2 linked regions of the Arachidicoccus terrestris genome follow. The protein of the gene in region 2 interacts with the protein of the main gene of each other region in a pairwise test. Links are inferred from orthologs where the notes say so. Each region holds a gene or a part of one and is shown on either strand. Other genes may lie near its edges.

The links.
Region 1: the proteins of K9M52_RS12785 (region 2) and abc-f interact in binary tests that used the Escherichia coli proteins (3 or more experiments, as listed by UniProt). The link is inferred for Arachidicoccus terrestris from one-to-one orthologs.

The regions. Positions count from the first base shown.
Region 1 is NZ_CP083387.1:4,234,500-4,241,765, reverse strand. Bases 1,331-4,327 are described here. They hold abc-f (ribosomal protection-like ABC-F family protein), read left to right. Parts: upstream 1,331-1,848; coding sequence 1,849-3,807; downstream 3,808-4,327. Other genes in these bases: K9M52_RS16505 (NTP transferase domain-containing protein), read left to right, coding at 3,946-4,327; K9M52_RS16515 (acetate uptake transporter), read left to right, coding at 1,331-1,760. Outside these bases: nagB (glucosamine-6-phosphate deaminase), read right to left, coding at 1-325; K9M52_RS16520 (DNA-3-methyladenine glycosylase I), read left to right, coding at 505-1,083; more of K9M52_RS16515, read left to right, coding at 1,170-1,330; more of K9M52_RS16505, read left to right, coding at 4,328-4,668; K9M52_RS16500 (hypothetical protein), read left to right, coding at 4,692-5,606; K9M52_RS16495 (CDP-alcohol phosphatidyltransferase family protein), read left to right, coding at 5,681-6,622; K9M52_RS16490 (HAD family hydrolase), read left to right, coding at 6,630-7,266. UniProt on the Escherichia coli protein: Genetic data indicate it may be involved in ribosome assembly or function.
Region 2 is NZ_CP083387.1:3,279,122-3,286,702, forward strand. The notes cover bases 2,418-5,729. They hold K9M52_RS12785 (2-oxoglutarate dehydrogenase E1 component), read right to left. Parts: upstream 5,351-5,729; coding sequence 2,618-5,350; downstream 2,418-2,617. Other genes in these bases: odhB (2-oxoglutarate dehydrogenase complex dihydrolipoyllysine-residue succinyltransferase), read right to left, coding at 2,418-2,523; rpsT (30S ribosomal protein S20), read left to right, coding at 5,564-5,729. In the rest of the region: protein translocase subunit SecDF, read left to right, coding at 1-686; more of odhB, read right to left, coding at 937-2,417; more of rpsT, read left to right, coding at 5,730-5,824; K9M52_RS12795 (serpin family protein), read left to right, coding at 6,102-7,346; guaA (glutamine-hydrolyzing GMP synthase), read left to right, coding at 7,454-7,581. UniProt on the Escherichia coli protein: E1 component of the 2-oxoglutarate dehydrogenase (OGDH) complex which catalyzes the decarboxylation of 2-oxoglutarate, the first step in the conversion of 2-oxoglutarate to succinyl-CoA and CO(2).

The sequences.
Region 1 (7,266 bases), 960 kb from region 2 along the record:
GGTCAATATCAACATGGTCAAATAAATGCTGATGCATAAATGTCCAGTAACTGTTAATTGAATCTCTGCTGATCGGATAGTACTCATCCAAGTTAAATGAGACTACGTTTTTGAAACTTAGCCCTTCTTCTTTATGCATACGTACCAACTCAGCATAAAGTTGAATGGGGGTGGAGCCAGTGGCCAGCCCCAGTACACATTTTTCATTTTTTTCCGCTTTGCTGCGGATCAGATCGGCGATCTCTCTGGCAACAGCCAGGGAGCCCTCATCTGGTGTCTTGTAAATTTCTACTGGGATTTTCTCAAAAGAGTCAACCATGTTCATAGTCAATAAGGAATTTGATGGGTGAATGTGAGCGGTAAAGTTAATTCAAAATCACGGAATCAAGTGCAGTCAGAACAAACGTTTGATAAAACGAAACGGGTAGTCATATCCTTTTTTTTAATAGGTATAACTATGCCGGAAATTTCCGTTACATTTAAGCAATTTTTAAAACTTTTCCTATGAGTTACTGCAAGTTTGTACAGGCGATTAAAGAAGAAAAAGACTTGATCCATACAATATATCATGACCAGTATTACGGCTTCCCGTTAGAGGACGATAATGAGCTTTTCGGAAGGCTGATCCTGGAAATCAATCAGGCCGGCCTGTCCTGGGCCACGATCCTAAGAAAGGAAGCCGCCTTTAAAAAAGCCTTCCATAATTACAACATCACCAAAATCGCCCGGTATAAAGACCGGGATATCGAGCGGCTTTTAAAAGATGAGGGTATTATCCGCAACCGGCTAAAAATCCAAGCGGTGATCCACAATGCCGGTGTTATCCAGCAACTGCAAAAAGAGTACGGTTCTTTTAAAAACTGGCTGGATCTTCAACACCCGCTCCCTAAGGAAGATTGGGTCAGGCTCTTTAAAAAGACTTTTAAGTTTACAGGCGGAGAAATTACCGGTGAATTTCTAATGAGCACTGGCTATTTACCGGGGGCACATGACCCTGACTGCCCGGTTACCCAAAAGCTAAAAAAACTAAAGAATCTTCCACTGAACCGACATCCAGGAAAGTCCCGTTTGACTAAAAACTAACGGCAAATGTGGGATAAATGTGGATTGTTTCTTATGTATATAATTATATATATAGAAAATCTCCGTTATTTTTAAGCAAAAAATAAATGGAAAATCAAATTATTCAGGTAGACAAGACAGCTAATCCCGCACCACTGGGTCTTTTAGGCTTCGGCATGACCACTGTGCTGCTCAATATCCATAATGCAGGTTGTATTCCACTGAGTAGTATGATCCTGGCCATGGGTATTTTCTATGGAGGTATCGCCCAGGTTATTGCGGGCATTATGGAATGGAAAAAAGGTAATACTTTCGGCACCACCGCCTTTATCTCATATGGCTTCTTCTGGCTCACACTGGTGGGACTTTTGGTCCTTCCCAAAATAGGATGGTGGGATGCAGAACAGAATATGTCGGCCTCTATGGGTTACTACCTTTTCCTTTGGGGATTGTTTACTTTTGGAATGTTTTTTCCGACACTTAAAAACAACCGCGCACTTCAAGTCGTTTTTGGCACATTGACCATCTTATTTTTCCTGTTATCCGCGGCAGAATTTACCGGTAATGCAAGTCTTACCAAAATTGCAGGCTATGAAGGAATTATCTGTGGCGCGTCTGCCATTTATACCGCACTTGCAGAGATTGTAAATGGTGCTTACGGCAAAACCGTGCTACCGTTGGGAATGGTCAAAAAATAAGGGCAAAAGGTAAAGTTTTAGCCCGGAAGCATTGGCTGGTTTTTTGAGCGCCGCAAATTGCTTACTTTTGCAGCACAAAAATTCAGTTATGCTCGTCGGATTTAATAATGTAACATTTGAATTTGGTGCCCGTGTTATTGTAACAGAGGCTACCTGGCACATTCATCCAGGAGAAAGAATCGGTCTGATCGGTTACAATGGTACAGGTAAATCGACCCTTTTAAAAGTGCTCGTGGGTCAATATCAGCCGTCAGCCGGTACGGTAGAAAGAGGTAAGTCAACGACGATCGGCTACCTTCATCAGGATTTATTAAGCTTTGATACACAGGAAAGTATCCTTGAAGTCGCCATGGGTGCCTTTGAGAGGATTCGCTTTCTGGAAAAGGAAATTGAACGGCTGGGGCAGGTTCTCGAAGATAATTCCGACGAAAAATTGCTGGAAAAATATACAGATTATCTTCACGAAATGGACGTGCTGGACGGCTACACTATTCAGCACCGCACCGAAGAAGTATTACACGGTCTGGGTTTCAGCACAGAAGAGCTCGACCGGCCTTATAAGACATTTAGCGGAGGCTGGCGTATGCGCGTCCTGTTGGCTAAAATGATTCTGCAACAACCAGATGTGCTCTTACTGGATGAGCCGACGAACCACCTGGACCTACCCTCTATCGAATGGCTGGAAAAGTACCTGTCTGGCTATAAAGGAAGTGTGGTCATCGTATCTCACGACCAGTTCTTCCTGAATAAAATGGTGAATAAAATTGTTGAACTATATCAGCAACAATTACATATATATACTGGAGATTATGCATATTATCAGAAGGAAAAGGAGCTCCGTATAGAAATGCAGCAGCGGGCCTACGAAAACCAACAAGAATATATAAAGCAGCAGGAAAGATTTATCGAACGTTTCCGTGCAAAGGCGACAAAAGCGGCCCAGGCACAATCCGCCATGAAAAGACTGGATAAGATCGACCGCATTGAACAGGTTGAGATGGAACGGCCTAATCTAAGAATCAATTTTCAGATCGATAAACAGCCAGGCAAGATACTTGTCACCCTAAAAAATGTCTCCAAAGCTTTTGGAGATCGTATTATTGTTCAAGGTGCCTGTGCTGAAATTGACCGCGGTGACAAGATCGCACTTATCGGGGCTAATGGCAAGGGAAAATCGACGCTTCTGAGAATGATCGCTGATACAGAGACTTTTGAAGGAGAGCGCATATGGGGACATAATGTAGAAGAAAGCTTCTATGCGCAACATCAGCTGGAGAGCCTGAATCTGGACAATACTATAATCGAGGAAATGCAGCTATGCGGCAGCGGAAAGACTGAACTCGAACTGCGTAGCTTATTGGGTGGCTTTATGTTCGGCGGAGATGATATAGATAAAAAGATCAAGATCCTGAGTGGGGGTGAAAAAGCAAGAGTAGCGCTGGCAAAGGTTATTGCCAGTAAATCCAACTTCCTCATGCTGGATGAGCCGACGAACCACTTGGATATGCATTCAGTAGACTTGCTGGCTACCGCGCTGACCAAATATGAAGGCAGCCTGATCTTTGTCAGCCATGACCGGTATTTTATCTCAAAAACGGCCAATAAGATCTGGGAGATAGAGGATTACCAGATAAAAGAATTTAAGGGTAGCTATGCGGAATATATGGAGTGGAAAGAACTAATGGCAGCCCGTCAGAAGCAAATGAATAAAGAAGAGCCTACAGACGAACAGCCTGTGAAAATGGCCAGACCTACACCGGCAGCTGCACCAAAGCCAGTTCAGAATGAGCCACAGCTGGACCGCGAACAGAAAAAAAACTTACAGCGGCATCAGCGGCAGCTGGAGAAAACAGAGGCACTTATCGATACACTCAAAGGAAAACAAACCGCTATTGAACTGGAAATGTCCCTGCCAGAGACCTATGCGGAAGCCGCAAAATTCAGTGAGCTCGAGAAAAGCTATTCCGAAGTCAGAAAGCAGTTAGATAAAGCAGAAAAGGAATATGAGTCGCTTTTTGAGCAGATCCTTGAACTTGAAGGCCTTTAGCGCTTATTTACCAGTAACTTAGCCCGTGCTTACCGCTTACCGACAAAAAACGGTGTTTAAACGATTATTTTTACGGAAACGCTAAAAAAACCGACTTTAAAGGCCTGGCTGGCTTATCTTTGCACACAAATTTCTGATATGGTATATGGCATTATTGCAGCAGGAGAAGGATCCAGATTAAAAGCAGACGGCTACCGTGGATGTAAGCCCATGGTGAAAATTGCCGGTGAAACCTTAATCCAACGCCTGGTCCGGATCTTTGTTGAAAATAGTGCCACGGCTGTCTACATCATACTTAATAACACAGAAAAGGAGGTAGGGGCGTTTATCGATGGCCTGCCTGTTGCCAGACAATTGCCCATTCATATCATATATAAAGATACGCCCAGCTCATTTCACAGTTTCTATGCGCTCATCAGTCATATGGCGCCTGAGCACAGAACTGATGTCTGTATTTCGACCATTGATCCTATATTCAGTGAAGACCTTTTCAAAGGATATGTAGATGCATTTAGACAAAATACAGCGGTGGATGGCTTGATGGCCGTCACTTCATTTGTTGAAGATGATAAGCCACTACATGTATATACAGATGAAAATGAGCGGATCACAAAATTTACGGGTGTCCCCCTTACAGGGCAACACTGGATCTCCGGTGGCATTTATTTACTTAGAAAAGAAGCCCTTGCAGTAGCTGAACCTGCCATGCAAGGTGGCGTCAGCAAAATGCGCAATTATCAGCAGGCGCTCCTGGATGCAGGCATGTATCTAAAGGCGCACGATTTAGGCAAGATCATTGATATCGATCATGTGAGTGATATTCCGCTGGCAGAAGCACTCATTCAATCCACTACTATTTAAATTAAACGATTTAGAATATATTCATGCAGGTAATCGGTATAAAAAGAGCAGTTAAACACTCACCCAATCATATTAACAATGATGCCACCATTTTTCAGATGGTGGCAGATCAGTTGGAAGCATCTGGTATTATCTTAAGCACTTTTCATGAACACGAGTTCCTGAAAGCAGAGTATAAAACAGAAAGTCTGAAAGAGACCCGGCTCATCTTTTCCATGTCCCGGAATCCGGAAGTATTGTCGAGGTTAAAAAGCATTGAACGGCAGTCAGGCAATACAATTGTCATGATCAATAGCCCGCTTGGCATTGAACATTGCTTCAGATCTAATATCACCAGAATTCTCCTGGATAATAAAATTCCTACAGCGCCCAGTGCCATTATGCCAACCACAGGCTATGATCCGGAGATACTCAAAAAGCTTGATCATGGCCATGGGCTCTGGATGAAAAGAGGGGATTTTCATGCCATCATTAAAGAAGATGTCGTCTTCGCCGCAAATCCCGTAAAAGCCATTGAACATATGAGAGCTTTTAAGGAAAGAGCGATTGGAGAAGTAGTTGTATCTACCCATTTGGGAGGCGATCTGATCAAATTCTATGGTGTGCATGGGACCGACTTTTTCCATTGGCTCTATCCATATGACAAGGGGCATTATAAATACAAGGAGTTTCAGGCAATCAATGGACAGACGCAGTATTATGATTTTGATGCAGCCCGGTTAAAGGCGATATCTGATAAAACTGCCGTCAAGGCTGGCGTGCCAATTTATGGCGGTGATGCCGTCATAGACGATAAAGGCCATATAGCCATCATTGATTTTAATGACTGGCCAAGCTTTGCACCTTGTAGAGAGGATGCTGCCAGGGCCATCACGAACAAGCTCCTGCAGGCATTACAGGCAAAAGTGGCGGCTGCCGGCCTTCCTGCGTCACAATAGGCCATGGTATTCATGGGCAAAATACTATGCACAGACAACAATATTGACTACATACACTTACCTTCTTTTCAGTAATGAACGAACAAATTGAACAAACGGATGACAGAGAGCGGATTGAGCGTAAGGACCAGAACGAATTCACGGCCTCTCTTAAATCCCGTGACACAGAAGAACAGATTGACATCTGGTTTTACCGACCCATCGGTCTGCGCATCGCGAAAGCCTGTGCCAGGTTGAATATCACGCCTAACACGGTGACCATTACCAGCATATATATCGGGGTTGTGGCAGGTATCCTTTTTTATTGGAATAATATTTGGATCAATATTATAGGCATGCTGCTTTTGATATTTGCGAATTCCCTGGATAGCGCCGACGGCCAGCTGGCCCGTCTTACCAATAATAAAAGCCGATTTGGCAGGATCCTGGACGGTATCGCAGGTGACTTCTGGTTCGGAGCCATCGCGATCGCTTTATCGCTCAGGCTTATGCATGCCGGCTGGTCGCCTTTCGTATGGATACTGGCTGTCGTATCCGGGCTGTCCCATGTCATTCAATCTGCCATGGCCGATTACTACCGCAACCTTTACCTGTATTTTCTGAAAGGCGACAGCGGCAGTGAGTTTGATAACAGTAAGGATGTGGAAAAACAGATCAACGACTTTACCGGTATTCGCCGTTTCGCAATGAAGACGTATCATAACTATACAAAAATCCAGGAAAGCGCTTCTCCCTGGCTGCAGAAGTTTTTGCATAAATTGAGGATAGAACCGGATTTTATGACGCCGGAGCTAAGAAATGGCTTTCTGGTGGCCAATAAGCCGCTCATGAAATACACCAATATTATTCAGTTCAATACCCGGGTTATTTTTCTGTTTATCTGGTTATTTATCGGTCAGCCATGGCTCTATTTTCTGTTTGATATTTTTATCCTGAACCCAATCATGCTCTATTTAATAAGCCGTCAGGAGCGCTATTGCCGAAAGACACTTGCTCAAGTCGCAAAAAACAATTAAACGCATAATGTTACATACGGACAACATTCAGGCATTGTTATTTGATTTTGGCGGCACTATTGATACCGGCGGCCTGCACTGGCTACACGTTCTCTACCCCCTGTGGGAAGACCGGTTGCCCGGTCTTGATCCGGGTATATATCGCCAGGCATTTGCACACGGCGAACGTACATTGGCCAGAGAAAGGATCATCCTGCCGACAGATAATTTTCTGGACTTGTTGGAAAAGAAACTGGCCATCCAGGCAACCTTTCTACAGGAAAACAAAGTCGCCTGTACGATAAGAGATCAGAAAGTTGTCGCCGATGAAGCCTATCAGGAAGCGCTGGACAACTGCCAGCAGCACAGCCTGATCATAAAAAGACTAAAGCAAAAGTACAAGGTGGGTATGGTCTCCAATTTTTATGGCAATTTACATGCTGTCCTTGAAGACTTTGGCATTGTTGACATCTTTGAAACGGTAACCGAATCCGCCGTTGTAGGAGTAAAAAAACCGGATCCACAGATCTGGCAACTGGGTTGTGATAGTCTTGGCCTTTCTCCAAGTGTTTGCATTGCTGTCGGAGATTCACTTATCAAAGATATGCAGCCGGCAACAGCCATCGGTTGCCAGGGCCTCTGGTTAAGGGGAAAAGGTTGGGAGG
Region 2 (7,581 bases):
TGTATAAGGGCCTTCAGCCTTACCTGCCTCAGGCAACTACTTTTAATAGCTTTAAGAATAATTATATCCAGAGTTCGCAAACCGTATTGCCTACGATCTCCAAAGATCTGAAGGCGGGGGCGACAAAGGCAACGATATTTGCCATCATTGCCATCTGTGCCTATATCTTCATCAGATTCAGGGACTGGCGGTTCTCTCTGGGTACTATTGTGTCCCTGTTACATGACGTACTCGTAACACTGATCGTCTTTAGTTTCTTCAGAAACATCGTACCGTTCCCGCTGGAAATCGACCAGCACTTTATCGCTGCGGTATTGACGGTTATTGGTTTCTCCATGAATGATACCGTGATTGTATATGACCGTATCCGTGAAGACGCAGGTATCCTTCATACGCTCGATAAAGAGACCATCATTAATAAGGCGATCAATGAGACCCTGAGCCGTACGATCATGACGTCTCTAACAGTATTTTTAACGATTTTGATCCTGTTTATCTTTGGCGGGGAAGTCGTTAGAGGCTTTTCTTTTGCGATGCTGATCGGTGTGATCACCGGTACCTATTCCTCAATCTTTGTTGCGGCACCGATTTTGATTGATTTTGCTAAGGGCAAACCTTTAGGAAAAGTGAAGGATCACTCGGTAATGGAGCGTAAACATCACGAAAAGTTACATCCTTCTAAATAGGAATTAGTCTAATAAATACTAAAATCCCGTTCAGTCCGTCTAAACTGAACGGGATTTTAATTTGGTACCTACATGGAAAAACTGAAAAAGTGATGCAGGGCATCCAGGCCCTTTTTGGCCTGTTTGATTTATGTAAGCATGTAAGCTGGCGTATTTCTTAGGGTAGCATTTACCGTAAAATAAAATCCGGTGCAAAAATGGTATAAGGGCCATTTGCACCGGATTTTATTTAATTATAACTGATATAAAATTAGAGTTCAAGCAATGCTTTGACCGGATTTTTACTGTAGAGTAAGAGCTCCGGATTTTCCAGTAACTCTTTCACCCTTACCAAAAAGCTTACTGATTCCTTTCCGTCTATGATGCGATGGTCATAGCTTAGTGCAACATACATCATCGGACGGATAACCACCTGTCCGGCAATAGCCATTGGCCTTTCCTGGATTTTATGCATACCCAGGATCGCGCTCTGGGGTAAGTTGATGATAGGGGTACTTAGCAGGCTACCAAAAGTACCACCGTTGGTGATGGTAAAGGTACCACCTGTCAATTCGTCCATGCCCAGTTTCCCGTTACGCGCTTTGGTTGCCAGGTCAACAACAGACTTTTCAATCTCTGCCATACTCATGGATTCTACATTGCGCATAACCGGTACGGTGAGTCCTTTGGGAGTGCTTACCGCAATGCTGATGTCAGCGTAATCATGGTAGACCAGTTCATTGCCGTCGATATAAGCATTAACGGCAGGCCATTCACTAAGCGCAATGGCACAGGCCTTACTAAAGAAGCTCATGAAGCCAAGGCCTACACCGTGCTGTTCTTTAAACTTATCTTTATATTGTTTGCGGATCTCCATGATACGCGTCATGTCCACTTCATTGAAAGTGGTGAGCATCGCGGTTGTGTTTTTGGATTCCACGAGTCTGCGACTAATGGTTTTACGCAGGTTACTCATTTTTTCCCTGCGCTCGTTACGGGCGTTCAACGGCTGTCCGGGGAAGGTTTGTCTGCCTGGACTGGCCAGCGCAGCCAGGACGTCACCTTTCATGATTCTACCGCCGCTACCGGTGGCTGTAATTGTCGTCGGATCAATTTTTTTATCGGCAATCATGGCAGAGGCCACGGGACTTGCCTTAAGGTCATTGGGTATGGTGGTAACGGGCGCTTCTGCAGCAGGCTGAGCCTGAGCTGGAGTACTGGTATTTTGGGCTGCCGGTGCGCTGGCCGCAGGTGCTTCATTCGGGACCGCAACATCCGTATCGATTTTAGCCACCAGATCTCCGATCTGTAACACATCATCTATTTTGGCTACCAGGGACAGTTTCCCCGATTCCTCTGCGTTAAGTTCAAAGGTGGCCTTTTCACTTTCGAGCTCAGCGATAGGCTCATCTCTTTTAACTAAATCCCCTTCTTGCTTGAGATAATTTACCAGCGTTACTTCCGTAATGGATTCCCCGATGGTAGGGACGGTCATTTCGATAACACCTTTGCCGACAGCTACGGCTTCGGCCAGAGCTGCTGACGGAGCGGTGCTATCAGCAGGTGCAGCAGCAGCGGGCTGCTCTGACTGGGTGGGTGCCTGACTTGCAGCTGCCGGAGCTGTGGCTGTTTCATCGATTTTGGCAAGCACGTCACCAATCTGAAGTGTTTGCTCTTCTTCTGCTACAGTTTCCAGGATACCTGCCTGTTCGGCATTGACTTCAAAGGTTGCTTTTTCACTTTCCAGTTCAGCAATAACTTCATCACGGTTAACGTAATCTCCGGTCTTTCTGACCCATTTGATTAAGGTCACCTCACTAATGGATTCCCCCACTGTGGGGACTTTGATATCTATCATACTCTTATAAAATTTGCAGGGCACTTAAAGGTAAACCGTTTGTTAGATTTTACCATCTAAATGGCCTTTCTGTTTTTTTATTTCTTCTGTGTAATCAGACGTTAAAAGCCGTATCGAGAATCTCCTCCTGCTCCACCTTATGAACTTTGGCATAACCGGTCGCAGTAGAGGCGCTGGCATTTCTGCTGATAATACCATAAGGGAATGCTTTGAAGTTGGTCTGCAGGAAGGTCGCTGCTCCCATGTTCTGAGGTTCTTCCTGTACCCAGAACCAGACTGCATTGCTATATTTTTCATGCAGGGCAATAAGTTGTTCTTCGGGTGTAGGATAGATCTGTTCCAGGCGTATCAACGCAATGTCGGTTCTGTTTTCTTTTTGTCTTTTTTCTTCCAGATCAAAATACAGTTTACCGGAACAAAGCAATACTTTTTTAATCTGTGCCGGATCTGCCTGGTAGTCATCGATCACTTCCTGGAAACGGTGTTCACCGGCAAAGTCTGCGGCTTTGCTATACGAGCCCGGGTGTCTGAGGTTGGCCTTTGGCGACATATTGATCAGCGGCTTTCTGAAAGGCCATTTCATCTGACGCCTTAAAGCATGGAAGAAATTCGCGGCAGTCGTAATATTGGTGACAACGATATTCTGTTCTGCACAACTCTGTAAGAATCTTTCCAGCCGGGCACTGGAGTGGTCTGGCCCGCTGCCTTCATATCCGTGGGGTAGTAATAAAACAACACCGCTCATTAAGCCCCATTTGGATTCGGCACTGGTAATATATTGGTCGATGACCATTTGGGCACCGTTGACAAAATCGCCATATTGCGCTTCCCACACCGCCAGGTTATTTGGATTGGCTAGTGCATATCCATATTCAAAGCCTAGTACGGCGTATTCGCTCAGCAGGGAGTTATATACCCTGAATTTTGTATTGGAATTATTGGATAAGTGATCCAGCCGGTTATATTCCTGATTGGTATGCTCATCGAATAAGACGGCATGACGTTGGGCAAAGGTGCCGCGTTTAACGTCTTCTCCGCTGAGGCGGACCGTCTGTTCTTCAACCAACAGGCTGGCGTAAGCTAAAAGCTCGGCTGTGCCCCAGTCGATCAGGCCATCCTTGTCAAAGAGTGCCTTTTTGTCCAGCAAAAGTTTTTTAATCTTGCGCAGTGGCTGAAAGTCCTCCGGCCAGGTCAGAATCTTGTCCATTAGATCAGCTACGCTTGTCTGGTCAATACCTGTAACCGGTGAATCTTTAAAGTCCCCCGATTCTGAATAGCGCAGCTTTTGCCACCACTCTTCCGGCGCCTGTAATTTGTAGGGGAGAGGCTTTTGATGGACTTCATCAAAACGCTCCTGCAAATCGTTCCAGAATTTGGTCTCCATTTCCTTGGCCAGTAACTGTGCGTCCTTTTCACCGTTTTTGGTGAGAAATTCCATATACACTTCCCTGGGATTGGGGTGTTTATCAATCAGGGAATACAGATGTGGCTGCGTAAATTTAGGCTCATCGCCTTCGTTATGCCCATGACGGCGATAACAGAGAATGTCAATGTAGATATCCTGATGGAATTTCTGTCTGAATGTGGTCGCAATCTCGGCGGCTTTTACAACAGCTTCGATATCATCTCCGTTCACATGAAATACGGGAGATTTAGTAATGCCGGCAATAGCCGTACAGTAATCAGAGCTGCGGGCGTCTTTGTAGTCGGTGGTGAAACCAATCTGATTATTGATGACCAGATGTACGGTCCCTCCAACATTATAGCCCTCCAGCTCGCTCATCTGAGCGACTTCGTAGATCACGCCCTGCCCGGCAAGGGCAGCGTCTCCATGGATGAGAATGGGGAGGATCTTATTGTATTCAAAATTATAGAGCACATTGGCCTTCGCCCGGGCAAACCCAAGGGCCACCGGGTCGACTACTTCCAGATGGGAGGGATTAGGACAGAGCTGTAGATTGATCTTTTTACCACTGGCGGTAATAAAATCACTTCTGAACCCTAAATGGTATTTTACATCACCGCTGCCCTGCGTCTTATCAGCTGGTATAACACCTTCAAACTCACTGAAAATTTGTTCATAGGTCTTACCCAGTGTATTGGCCAGGACGTTCAGGCGGCCACGGTGCGCCATGCCGATGACAGCCTCTTCCACTTCATTACCGGCTGCCTCATGGATAATTGCATCCAGCGCCGGAATTAACGCCTCGCCACCCTCTAATGAAAACCTTTTCTGACCTATGTATTTGGTATGTAGGAACTTCTCGAAAATGACCCCCTGGTTGATCTTTTCCAGGTTTCTTTTACGCTTTTCCAGGGAAGGTACTTCCAGGAATTTCTTTTCGACCGCGTCTATGATCCAGTTATATGTATCAGGATCAGTTACATAGGTGCATTCTACGCCTACCGATCCGCAATAGAGCTTATTTAGTTTGTCAATGATTTGTTGCAAGGTGCCACCAGGAAGGCCGATAAACTGCCCGGCCTGGAATTTTTCGTTTAAGTCTTTGTCTGTCAGGCCAAAGTATTTGATGTCCAGGTTCGCATGCCGGTCTTTACGTGAACGGATCGGATTGGTCTGCGCGATTAAATGGCCTTTCTGACGGTAATCATGAATCAGTTTATATACGGAGAACTCTTTGGAAAGCTGGTTGGTATTTACGCTTCCAGTCCCTGCACTGGGTATGTCACCGGCTACGGCGTAGTCAAATCCTTCGAAAAATTTTCTAAAATCAGGGTCTACTTTTTGTGGGTCTTCTGTAAAGTCTTTGTACAATCCTTCAATAAATGAAGGGTGGGAATTGGTTATATACGAGAAATCTTTCATATCTCCCCAGGGGTATTTGTGAGATGAGTTATAATTGAATGCAAATATCAAATATTCCCTTCTAATAAAAGCCTAATGTTAGGTTTTTTTTTCAATAAGCGGCTCGCCGTATAACGGCAGTATCAGCGGCCTTTTTAAAAAAAATTTTTCCTTTCAGAAATTTGCTCTACATTTGCAGTCCGAAAAAACAGTTACTCAAAAAAGAAATTTTTAATGGCAAATCATAAAGCTACCAAAAAAGACGTACGTCAAGCAGCTAAGCGCAGGGACAGAAACCGTTACTACGGTAAAACAACCCGTAACAATATCCGTAACCTTAAAGCGTCTGCCGATGATGCAGCTTATGATGCTGCATTGCCTTTAACTTTCTCTATGATCGATAAATTGGCAAAACGCGGTGTTATTCATAAAAATAAAGCTAATAACCTGAAAAGCAAATTAGCCAGAAAAACTGAATTTAAAAAACCCGCCTAAGGAGGGTGATTTGAGTTAGTTTTTTCATATATCTTATTTAAAGCCAGATAGTTGAGTTGAAAAACAAGACATCTGGTTTTTTTTGTGCCTATCCCTTTCCAAAGGTGTGCCTGTTTTACGTAGTATTGCTTAGCCGTGGTGCCATTTTTGTACTAAAGTTCAATGTTCCTGCAACACTGTAGCGTTTTTTATTATATATCGTTTTAGATAAGAACGCCCCTTCATTGATTATATCCAACTGAAGGAGCGATTAATGTAATATTAAAAATATATCCATATGAACCATTTTTTTGCTTATTCGCTTTTTCTGGGGGTTTTGACCCTTACCGGCTGCAGCAAAGGCTTACATTCCGGTGGATCAGAAAAGCAGGCTCCGGTTAAACAGATCAGTATCAGCCCCATGGTTGCCACACATGTCAATGACTTTTCATTTAACCTGCTGCATCATGTTCAGGCCGATCAGCCCAAGGATGACAATTTCTTCATTTCCCCGCTCAGCCTGCATATGGATTTAGGTATGGTATTGAACGGCGCATCGGGTACGACCTACGATGAAATGCTCCAGGTGCTGAATTTGAATGGCCAAAGCCTGGATGAGGTAAATCAGGCTTATAAAACGCTGCTGAACGAGTTACCGGAGGCGGATCCAAAGGTTCAGTTAGGCCTGTATAATTCTGTCTGGTACAGAAAAACGTTTCCTTTTGATACAGAATACACAAAAGGTCTTGAGAAGCACTTCGACGCTACCGTGACACCATTGGATTTTAAACCGACCGATGTGTCTTTTATTAATGATTGGGCCAGCAAGAAAACCAATGGCAAAATAACCAGAGTATTGGATTCGATTCGAAGTGAAGACGTTATGTTTTTACTGAACGCTTTGTATTTTAAGGGTGACTGGGCTTCTAAATTTGATAAGGCCATGACAGCTCCGGCAGATTTTCATCTGGAGGATGGCAGTTCCAAACAGGTACAGATGATGCATCAGCAGGAAACGTTTGAGAATTATACTGCTGACGATTATATGGCCGTCAGGCTTCCCTATGGCAATGGACAGTTTGCGATGACGGTCATATTGCCTAGAGCGGGTAAAAAGCTGGATGAGGTACTCTCTGGTATAGATGGTGCCCAGTGGGAAACACTTAAAGCCAATATGGCAAAAAGGGAAGTCAATGTCGGCCTGCCCCGTTTTACCATTCCTGCCTTTTCGATCAAGTTGAATGATGTGTTACAGTCGATGGGTATGAAATCGGCTTTTAATAGTACTTTAGCAGATTTGTCTAAAATGGCAGCCCCCAGGAACGGAAATCTCTTTGTTAGCTTTGTGAAACAGGATACTTACTTGAAAGTGGATGAAGAGGGGACTGAGGCTGCAGCCGTTACGACTACCGGAATAGGCGTAACTTCGGTCCCGATAGTATCGCAGTTTATCTGTGATCATCCCTTTGGTATCATAATCAGTGAGAAAACCTCCAATACGATTTTATTTATGGGTAAGATCATGAACCCAGACGCTGAATAAGCACACGGGTTAATTTTAAATATTCAAAAAGCCGGTTTTAATAAGACCGGCTTTTTGTTTAGCTTTGCGGCAAATTCCCGGTAACCATTTCCTAATATTCAAATTTTATGACTGAAAAGATTATCATTTTAGATTTTGGCAGCCAATACACTCAATTGATTGCCAGAGCGGTAAGAGAAGCGAATGTGTATTGCGACATTGTTCCTTTCCATAGTACGCTGGATTTTAATGAGAA